Regions from separate parts of the Arthrobacter sp. PAMC25564 genome, predicted to be linked through region 1. Evidence: riboswitches for the same ligand, from Rfam matches in the RefSeq annotation. Region 1 holds a riboswitch; each other region holds the start of a gene.

Region 1 (3,266 bases):
CCGAGCGCTGAAAGCGCCGCCAACCGCTTCGCCCTCGCCGAGCTCGCCCCCATCTACACCCGGATCGGCAACCCGACCCAGGACGCGGTGGAGCAGCGCGTGGCCAGTCTTGAGGGCGGCCTCGCGGCCCTGCTGCTCAGCTCCGGCCAGGCCGCGGAGACCTTCGCGATCCTCAACGTCGCCGAAGCCGGTGACCACGTGGTGGCCAGCCCCAGCCTCTACGGCGGAACCTACAACCTGCTGGCCCACACGCTGAAGAAGTTCGGCATCTCCGTCACCTTCGTGGAGGACCCGGACAACCTGGAGCAGTGGCGCGACGCCGTCCGGCCCAACACCAAGCTGTTCTTCGCCGAGGTAGTCTCCAACCCGCGCCAGGACGTGCTCGACATCGAGGGCGTCTCCAAGGTGGCGCACGAGGGCGGCGTGCCGCTGATCGTCGACAACACCCTGTCCACCCCGTACCTGATCCGTCCGATCGAGTGGGGCGCGGACATCGTGGTGCACTCCGCCACCAAGTACCTCGGCGGCCATGGCGCCGCGATCGCGGGCGTGATCGTGGATTCCGGGAACTTCGATTTCGGCAAGGACCCCGAGCGGTTCCCCGGCTTCAACACCCCGGACCCCAGCTACAACGGCCTGGTCTATGCCCGGGACCTGGGCGCGGACGGCGCCCTGGGCGCCAACCTCTCCTACATCCTCAAGGCCCGCGTCCAGCTCCTGCGCGACCTCGGCTCGGCCGTCTCCCCGTTCAACGCCTTCCTCATCGCCCAGGGCATCGAGACCCTGAGCCTGCGCGTCGAACGGCACGTCGCCAACGCCACCAAGGTGGCCGAATGGCTCGAGGCGAGGGACGACGTCGAATCCGTCGCCTACGCGGGGCTGCCCTCCAGCCCGTGGTACGAGCGGGGCCGCAAGTACGGTCCCAAGGGCACCGGTGCGGTCGTGGCGTTCAACATCGCCGGGGGAGCCGAGGCGGGCAAGGCGTTCGTTGATGCCCTTGAACTGCATTCCCATGTGGCGAACATCGGTGACGTGCGCTCCCTGGTCATCCACCCGGCGTCGACCACGCACAGCCAGCTGACCCCGGAACAGCAGGCCATCGCCGGCGTCAATCCGGGACTCGTGCGGCTCTCGGTGGGCCTGGAGCACATCGATGACATCCTCGCGGACCTCGACGCCGGATTCCGCGCGGCCAAGAGCGTCTGACGTGCACTGACTCCCGGCGTCCCTGATCCGCCGGCGACGGCGCCGGGACGCCGGGAGTCACATGGCCGTCACAATCTTCGCCATTCCGTCGCCTCGTTTCGTAAACTCATTGAAGGTCATGAGCGCCAGCGACAGCCCCGGCTTGCTGGCCGGCAACCCTCCTTTTGCGGCGGGGTGCCCCGGGTGAAGACCTGGCCTGCCGGTCAGCTGACGGCAGGCAAGCGCGAAGTTAGGTCCTCATATGACACTTTCCCTCACCCACAGCGGTGTACCCGGCACCGATCCATCCCGGCGTGCCGTCGAAGAAGAAGTCGAACAAGCCGTGCCGGACGGAACCGTCCAGTACCTGCGGATCGGCGACCTCGAGCTTGAGTCCGGTGCCCGGCTCCCCGATGTCGTCCTCGCCTACGAGACCTGGGGGAGGCTGAACGCGGACGGCTCGAATGCGGTGCTGATCGAACATGCGCTGACCGGCGACACCCACGTGACCCGGGGCGCCAGCGAGGAACCGGGCTGGTGGGAGCAGCTCGCGGGCCCCGGCGCCCCCGTGGACACCGACAAGTACTTCGTCGTCTCCATCAATATCGTGGGCGGCTGCTACGGCTCCACCGGTCCCTCGACGCAGGCCCCCGACGGAAAGCCCTGGGGTTCACGGTTTCCGCTGGTCACCCTGCGGGACACCACGGAGGCCGAGGCCAGGCTTGCGGACGCCCTGGGCATCCGCAGCTGGTTCGCCGTACTGGGCGGATCCCTCGGCGGGGCACGTGCCCTCGAGTGGGCCGTCAGCTACCCGGAACGGGTCCGGCGCTGCGCCGTGATTTCCGTCGGCGCGAGCAGCACCGCGGAACAGATTGCCTTCGCCCAGGCCCAGACCCTGGCTATCCGCCTGGACCCGGACTTCAACGGCGGGGACTACTACGGCGGCCCCGGGCCGGTTGCAGGCCTGGCCCTGGCACGCCGGATCGCGCACATCACCTACCGCTCGGCGGCCGAACTGGACGGGCGCTTCGGCCGGAACGCCCAGGAAGCAGAGGCGCCGCTGGACGCCGGTTCGCTGGCCGGGCGCGGACGCTACCAGGTGGAAAGCTACCTCGACCACCAGGGCAACAAGCTGGTCCGGCGCTTCGACGCCAACAGCTACATCGCCATCACCGAGGCCCTCATGAGCCATGACGTGTGCCGCGGACGCGGCCCCCTCCAGGAATCGCTGGCCCACGCGACGGCGGACTTCATTGTCGCGGCGGTGGATTCGGACCGGCTGTATTTCCCGGCGCAGTCCCGTGAACTCGCCGATGCGCTGCCGGGCGGAGCGGAACTGCACATGATCGAGGCCCCGATCGGCCACGACGGCTTCCTGACCGAAATCGGCCAGCTCAGCGAGCAGTTCCGGCAGAACTTCTTCGGCCAGGCGGCCGAACAGGCGGTCAGCCCTTCATGATCTCCGCGCGCTGGGCCATGTAATCCTCCATGGCGAGCTCGCCATCGCTGTACCGCTGGTCAAGTTCGGCGAGCTTGCGCGCCCGGAACCCCTGCGTGCCCGACGGCGGCGTGGGAACTGCAGGGGTTCCGGGCGGCTGTCCGGCAGGCTGCTGCCACGCGCCCTGCTGCCCGGAGGGCTGTTGCCCGGACCCGGGAGGGTTGTTCAGGTACTCGGGGCTGTCCTCGTAGGGGACGGGGTTCCGGTAGCCCGCCTGGCCCGGGTACGGCGGCAAAGGCTGTCCGGGGGTGCCGGCCTGGAAGCCGCCGCCGAAGTAGTCCTGCTGGGTGTAGCCATCCCGGGGCTGCTTGCCCTGCTGGCCCGGGTACTGGCCCGGATACCCGCCGTCCGGCAGGTTCGGAAACCCGCCGGGCATGCCCTGGCCGCGGTTCCGGCCGCGGACTGACTTCCGGTACAGGCGCAGCGCCGTCGGGACCACGAAGGTCAAAACGATGATCCAAAAGAACAGACTGTTCACGGTGCCGGGCCTCCCAAGTGTTTCCCCCAGCTTATGCCCGGACCCGTTCAGGACCGCACTGGTTCTTCTGCCCCCGGGGGGCCCTCGCCGGAGCCCAGGGGGACC
Region 2 (3,266 bases), 1.7 Mb from region 1:
GCCAGCGCGATGATGTCCTCTGTGGTCAGCGCATCCTCCCACCGGGTCAGGTGGCTCTCGAGGCCGGTGAATTCCGGGCCCACGGACGGCTTGAAGTGGGGTTTGTGGACGTCGCCGGCGTGCATGATCCGGGAGAGCCGGTGCACCCAGGGGACCGAGGTGTCCAGCTGGTTCCAGATCAGCCCCAGGACGCCGTGCGGCCGCAGGATGCGGGCGATCTCGGTGCTGGCCAGGAGCGGATCACACCAGTGCCAGGCCTGGGCCACCGTGACAAGATCGAAGGCTTCGGGCTCAAGCCCGGTGTTCTCTGCGCTGCCCTCGACGGCGGTGACGCCCGGCAGCGTCCGGTGCAGCTGCGCCAGCATGTCCGGGGAAGGATCCACTGCCACGGTGTGCAGGCCGCGCCCGACCAACAGTGCCGTGAACTTTCCGGTTCCCGCGCCCACGTCCGCGGCGTCCTTCGCACCGGCGGGGATCAGCCAGCCGGCCGATTCTTCCGGATACCCGGGACGGACCCGCTCATAGTGCTCTCCGCCATCCTGGAAGCTCTGCCCGAGCTGTTGGCGTCGCTCATGGTGGAGTTTGGGGCCGCCGCGTGCCACGTGCGATCTCCTTCGGCAGGTCCGGTGCGGGTACCTTTCGAATTTACCGCACGCGGCAGCGGGCAGCGGCCCTGGGCCCGGTCCGGTCAGGCCTGGTCCAGCGAGCAGGGCGCCGCGCCCGCGGTGCCCGGCGTGTTCGGCGCCCAGTGCGGGTAGCTGCGGGTGTCGTTGGCAGGGACCCAGCGGCCGGCATCCACCACGTAGTCCCAGCCGAGACCGGCCCGCCGGAGCTCCTGGATGCCGGCCAGCAGCCGTTGGGCGTCTTCCAGCCGCGAACCGAGGCCGAAGCTGGCCCGCAGCGAGCCCGAGGGCAGGCCGAGCCGGCGGATCAGCGGGTGGGCGCAGAAGCGGCCGTCACGCAGTCCGATTCCGTGTTCCGCCGAGAGGTAGGCGGCCACGAGGCCCGCGTCGTAGCCTGCCACGGAGAAATTGACGACGCCGATGGTCCCGGCGCCCGGTTCCGTGTCGGCGAAGATCTGGTGCACGGTCACGCCGTCGATGCGCTGGAGCCCCTCGACGAGGAAAGAGCGGATGGCATTTTCATGGGCGTGCCATTGCTCCTCGTCCAGGGCCGCGATCACCTGGCTGGCGCGCGCCAGCGTGGCGGCGCCGAGGACGTTGGGGGAGCCGGCCTCGTGCCGGGCGGGCCCGGTGGTCCAGCTGACAGTGTCGAGCCTGGCGTCGCTGACGGCGCCGCCGCCGGCCAGGTGCGGGGTCCCGGCGTCGAGCCAGTCCGGCCGTCCCACCAGGACGCCGGCACCGAACGGCGCGTAGAGCTTGTGCCCCGAGAAGGCGAGGTAGTCGACGTCGTCCGCGGCGATGTCGATGCGCCGGTGCGGGGCGAGCTGGGCCGCATCGACGACGATCCGGGCCCCGTACTCGTGGGCCAGGGCGGCCAGGGCGCGGATGGGCAGGATCTCCCCGGTGACGTTGGAGGCTCCGGTGACGGCGAGCAGGCTGATCCCGCCGAGCGCCAGCTGCCCGCGCAGCCGCTCCACGGTGGCCGTGAGGGTGGGGGCGGCGACGACGCTGCGGTGCGGCACATTCTGCCACGGCAGCAGGTTGGCGTGGTGTTCGATGTCGAGGTAGAGGACCTCTCCGGTGTGCTTGCCATCGCTCACGGGCAGGCAGCCGGCCAGCAGGTTCAGGGAGTCGGTGGTGTTCCGGGTGAAGATGACCGAGTCGTCGTCCCGGCCGCCCACGAACCCGCGCACGATGGTGCGGGCGTTCTCGTAGACCGACGTGCTGATCTGGGAGGCGTAGCCGGCGCCGCGGTGGACGCTCGCGTAGAACGGGAGAATCTCGTTCAGGTAGGCCGACACCACGGACAGAGCAGGGGCCGAGGCGCCGTAGTCCAGGTTGGCGTAGCGGACGTGTCCGCCCTGGATCAGCGGGGCCTGGATCTCGGCCCCGGTCACCGCGGAGAGGGGGTGGCCCGCGACGGCAAACCGTGCGTCGGCGTCAGGCTGCTCCCCGGGGTGCGCTGCACCTTCGGCGTGGCGGAATCGGGGGCTTGCGGGAAAAGTGGCAGTTGTCAAAAGGACCTCGCTCGAAAAGGACCCCTCACTCCGGGGATCCGCGCTTGCCGGGTCCGTTCCGGACCGGCCAGGTCGTCACCCGGGGCACCCCGCCGCGAATGGAGGGTTGCCGGCCAGCAAACCGGGGTTTAGCGCTGGCACTCGTGACCTGCCACGAGCCTAGGACATCCACGCCGCCGGGGAAAAGGCCGGACTGGAATGTGAAGCCGTTTGTTACGGGACGGCGGGGCCTAGAGCAGGTCGTCCAGGCCGGGGTTGAGCCGCTTGAGGACTTCGGAGTGGAGGATGGAGTTGGTGGCGAGGGCGTTGCCGCCGAACGGGCCGTCTTCCCCCTCCAGCGAGGTGAAGCGGCCGCCGGCCTCGGTGACGATCGGCACCAGCGCGGCCATGTCGTAGAGGTTCAGTTCCGGCTCGCAGGCGATGTCCACCGCGCCCTCCGCGACCAGGCAGTAGGACCAGAAATCGCCGTAGGCCCGGGTGCGCCAGACTTCCTCGGTGAGGCCCAGGAACTCGTCGAGGTTGCCGCGTTGCTTCCAGCCGCCCAGGCTTGAGTAGGACAGCGACGCGTCCGAGAGCTTGGAGACGTTGGACACCTTCAGCCGGGTGGCAGCCGCCAGCGATCGGCCCGTGTAGGCCCCGGCGCCCTTGGCCGCCCACCAGCGCTTACCCAGCGCCGGGGCGCTGACGACGCCGACGACGGGCTCGCCCTCGTCGATGAGGGCGATCAGGGTGGCCCAGACCGGGACGCCCCGGACGAAGTTCTTGGTCCCGTCGATCGGGTCGATGACCCAGCGGCGGGAGCCATGGCCGGAGCTGCCGAATTCCTCGCCGAGGACGGCATCGCGCGGTCGGGAGCGGGACAGCTGGCCGCGGATGGCTTCCTCCGCGGACTTGTCGGCGTCGGTCACCGGCGTCAGGTCTGGCTTCGTTTCGATCCGAAGGTCGAGCGCCTTGAAGCGGCTCATGGTCTGGGAATCTACGGAATCTGCCAGGACATGGGCAAGGCGCAGGTCATCGTTGTAGCTCGAAGCGGTTTGACTCATGGGTCCAAACTACCGCCAAAGCGGGCGGCCGGCCTGCAGGCCACGTTGCTGCGGCCGGATGGGCTCCCAACCCCGGGGCCGCA
Region 3 (3,266 bases), 1.5 Mb from region 1:
GCCGAGCACCCTGCCCTGGCCGTCGATGTGCTTGGTGCCGGAGTAGACCACCACGTCCGCGCCGAGATCCCCGCAGCGCTGCAGCAGGGGAGTGGCGAAGACATTGTCGACGACGACCGTCGCCCCCGCGGCGTGGGCCAGTGCGCTCACCGCGGCGATGTCCACGATTTCCTGCATCGGGTTCGAGGGCGACTCGAAGAAGACCGCCGTCGCCGGCTCGGACAACGCCGAGCGCCACTGCTCCAGGTCCGGGCCGTCCACGAAGACCGTCTCCACGCCCCAGCGCGGCAGGATCTCGTTGAGTATCACGAAGCAGGAGCCGAACAGCGAGCGGGCGGCGACCACGCGGTCGCCGGCCCCCAGCAGCGCGCCGAGGGCGGTGAAGACGGCGGACATCCCGGACGCCGTCGCAAAGCAGGCCTCGGTGCCTTCGAGCAGCCGGAGGCGCTCCTGGAAGGTGGCGACCGAGGGGTTGCCATAGCGGGAGTAGACGAAGCGCTCGTCCTCGCCGGTGAAGGCACGCTCGGCGGCTGCGGCGGATTCGTAGACGAAACCGGAGTTGAGGAAGATCGGCTCGGTGGTTTCCTGGAAGCCGGTGCGGTCGAGTCCGCCCCGGACGGCCTGGGTCTCGGGGCTCCAGCCGGCGGCGTCGGGGTTGAAGGTCATTTAGTGCTTTCCGAGGTTGGTGGGCAGCCCGCGGTTCTTCCAGCCGTTGACGGTCCGCTCGCCGTGCTGGTCCGTCTCGCCTTCGAAGCCCTCAAGGACGTTGTAGGCGGTGAAGCCGGCCGCGGTGGCGGCGATTGCGGCGGCGATGGAGCGGGCGCCTGACCGGCAGAGGAACACCAGTTCGGTACTGGAGTCCTCCGGAGCCTGCTGCTTCAGTTGCTCAACGAACTGCGCATTGGGAATCCCGCCGGCGAGGTTCCACTGGATGAACAGCGGATCGTTCTCCGTCGCCTTAGTGTCGGGAATACCGATGTGGGCCCATTCCCCCTCGGTGCGGACATCGACGAGGATGGCCCCTGCCTCGAGCTTGGCCCAGGCATCCTGAGGTGTGAGGTCTCCGGCGTAGCTCATGCGTGGCCCTCGCCATCGAACTCTTCGTTTTCCAGGTCATCCACCGCGCTGGCGACGGCGGCGTCCGCACTGGCAATCGCTGCCGGCAGCACGACTGCCTGGGCGACGATGACGCTGCTGCCGTTGAACGTGGCGGCGGGGCTTCCATGGAGCACATAACCCTCGGCGAGGGCTGCCGATACCCGCTCGCAGAAGGCGCGGTCATCGGGACCGGTGAACAGGCGGTAGGCCAGCTTTTCTTCAGGGGCAGGGGCGGCGGACGGTGCCGCTTGGGTGGACGCGTCAGGCACGACGGATCTCCTTCTTTCACGCTTGCAGCTCGAATATCGATATGCCGAGTATTCACCTGAGGCACCCCGCCGCGAAAGGGAGGGTTGCCGACCGGCCAGTCAGGGCTTGGCGCCGGGTCTCATTACTCCCCAAAAACGTAACACTTCCGACGCCGGCCAACACCGTCGTCGTCGTCATGTTGAGTAACGGGCCGCCACGCAACGCGGGGTCACCTACGGCCCATCCCGCCCCTCGGGACGGGCCGTAGGTGACCCCGCGTTGCAGAGAAGTTGCAGGGAAGGGGAATCAAGCAGCGTGCGGCACGAAGCGGATGGTCATGGCTTTGAACCCGGGGGTGTTGGATTCGCGTGCGACGAGTTCCCGGTGGACCAGCGCATTTGCCTCCGGGAAGTAGGCGGCAGCGCAGCCCTTGGCGGTTGGGTAGGCCACCAGGCGGAACTTGTCCGCGCGTCGTTCGCTGGAGTGGCCGTCGGCGCCGCGGAAGGTGGAGATGACATCGACCAGGTCCCGGTCCTTGAAGCCCAGGTCTTGAAGGTCGTCCTCATGGACCAGGATGACGCGGCGGCCTTCCGAGATGCCCCGGTAACGGTCGTCGAGCCCGTAGATGGTGGTGTTGTACTGGTCGTGGCTGCGGATGGTCTGGAGGATGAGGTGCCCGGCCGGGGGTGCCAGGTATTCCAGCGGGCTGACGGTGAAGCCGGCCTTGCCGGTGGCGGTGGCGAACGTCCGGGTGTCCCGGGGCGGGTTGGGCAGCACGAAGCCGTTCTTGTTCCTGATGCGGGCGTTGAAGTCCTCGAATCCGGGGATGACGCGTGAGATGTGGTCCCTGATGACGTCGTAGTCCTCGGCCATGGCCCGCCAGTTAACCGCGTGGTCATCCCCTAGGGTGGCCTGTGCCAGCCGGGCGATGATCACCGGTTCGCTGAGCAGGTGCCCGGAGACCGGCTGCAGGCGGCCCTGCGTGGAGTGGACCACGGACATCGAATCCTCCACGGACAGGAACTGCCGCCCTCCCGGGTGCTTGTCATCGGTGTCGGTCCGGCCAAGCGTGGGGAGGATGAGGGACGTCCGGCCGTGGACGGCATGCGAACGGTTGGGCTTGGTGGAGATGTGCACCGTCAGCCCGGCACGTTTCATTCCGGCTTCAAGCGGTCCCGTGTCCGAGTTCGCCGCCGCGAAATTGCCGCCCATGGCCACGAAGACGTCCACCTGGTCCTGCTCGAAGGCCTGCAGGGCTTCCGTTGAATCGTAGCCGTGCTCCCGTGGTGTGCTGATCCCGAACTCCTGGTCCAGGGCGGCCAGGAGCGCTTCCTTGGGTTTCTCCCAGATGCCCATGGTGCGGTCACCCTGGACGTTCGAATGCCCGCGCACGGGGCAGGCCCCGGCACCGCGTTTGCCGAAGTTTCCCTGCAGCAGCAGCAGGTTGATGATCTCCCGGAGCGTGTCCACCGAGTGCGGCTGCTGCGTCAGTCCCAGCGCCCAGCAGATGATGGTGGCCTTGGAAGCCGCCATCATGCCGGCGATCCGGGTGATTTCGTCCCTGCCCAGGCCGGTGGCCTTCTTCGTCTCGGCCCAGTCAACGGTGCTGCGCGCGGTCACATAGGCTTCGAATCCTTCGGTCTGTGCCTGGATGAACGCGTGGTCCACCACGGTGCCCGGATTCTCTTTCTCGGCCTCCAGCAGGAGATGGCCCAGGGCCTGGAACAGGGCCAGGTCGCCGCCGACCTTGATCTGGAGGTATTCGTCGGCGATGGTCGTTCCGTGCCCCACCACGCCGGTGAGCGACTGCGGGTCCTTGAAGTTCATGAGCCCGGCCTCGGGCAGTGGATTGACGCCCACGACCTTGCCGCCGTTGTTCTTGCAGTCCTTCAGGGCCGAAAGCATCCGGGGGTGGTTAG

What was found. A riboswitch is a leader RNA that binds a small molecule or an ion and turns the genes downstream of it on or off. The one in region 1 is predicted to bind S-adenosylmethionine.
Region 2: it holds a riboswitch for S-adenosylmethionine, as region 1 does, so the genes downstream of both, E5206_RS08605 (aminotransferase class V-fold PLP-dependent enzyme) here and E5206_RS16780 (homoserine O-acetyltransferase) in region 1, are expected to answer to the same signal.
Region 3: it holds a riboswitch for S-adenosylmethionine, as region 1 does, so the genes downstream of both, E5206_RS04425 (DUF1737 domain-containing protein) here and E5206_RS16780 (homoserine O-acetyltransferase) in region 1, are expected to answer to the same signal.

Annotation. Positions count from the first base shown of each region.
Region 1 covers NZ_CP039290.1:3,602,045-3,605,310, reverse strand. Annotated here, with positions in the region: gene E5206_RS16785 (bifunctional o-acetylhomoserine/o-acetylserine sulfhydrylase) at 1-1,206, shown strand, start outside; SAM riboswitch class IV at 1,321-1,436, shown strand; gene E5206_RS16780 (homoserine O-acetyltransferase) at 1,448-2,644, shown strand; gene E5206_RS16775 (hypothetical protein) at 2,631-3,161, opposite strand; gene E5206_RS16770 (SGNH/GDSL hydrolase family protein) at 3,209-3,266, opposite strand, start outside.
Region 2 covers NZ_CP039290.1:1,886,342-1,889,607, forward strand. Annotated here, with positions in the region: gene E5206_RS08600 (class I SAM-dependent methyltransferase) at 1-602, opposite strand, end outside; gene E5206_RS08605 (aminotransferase class V-fold PLP-dependent enzyme) at 689-2,020, opposite strand; SAM riboswitch class IV at 2,176-2,289, opposite strand; gene hisN (histidinol-phosphatase) at 2,371-3,183, opposite strand.
Region 3 covers NZ_CP039290.1:979,645-982,910, forward strand. Annotated here, with positions in the region: gene E5206_RS04415 (O-succinylhomoserine sulfhydrylase) at 1-666, opposite strand, end outside; gene E5206_RS04420 (rhodanese-like domain-containing protein) at 667-1,077, opposite strand; gene E5206_RS04425 (DUF1737 domain-containing protein) at 1,074-1,367, opposite strand; SAM riboswitch class IV at 1,381-1,494, opposite strand; gene E5206_RS04430 (FdhF/YdeP family oxidoreductase) at 1,654-3,266, opposite strand, start outside.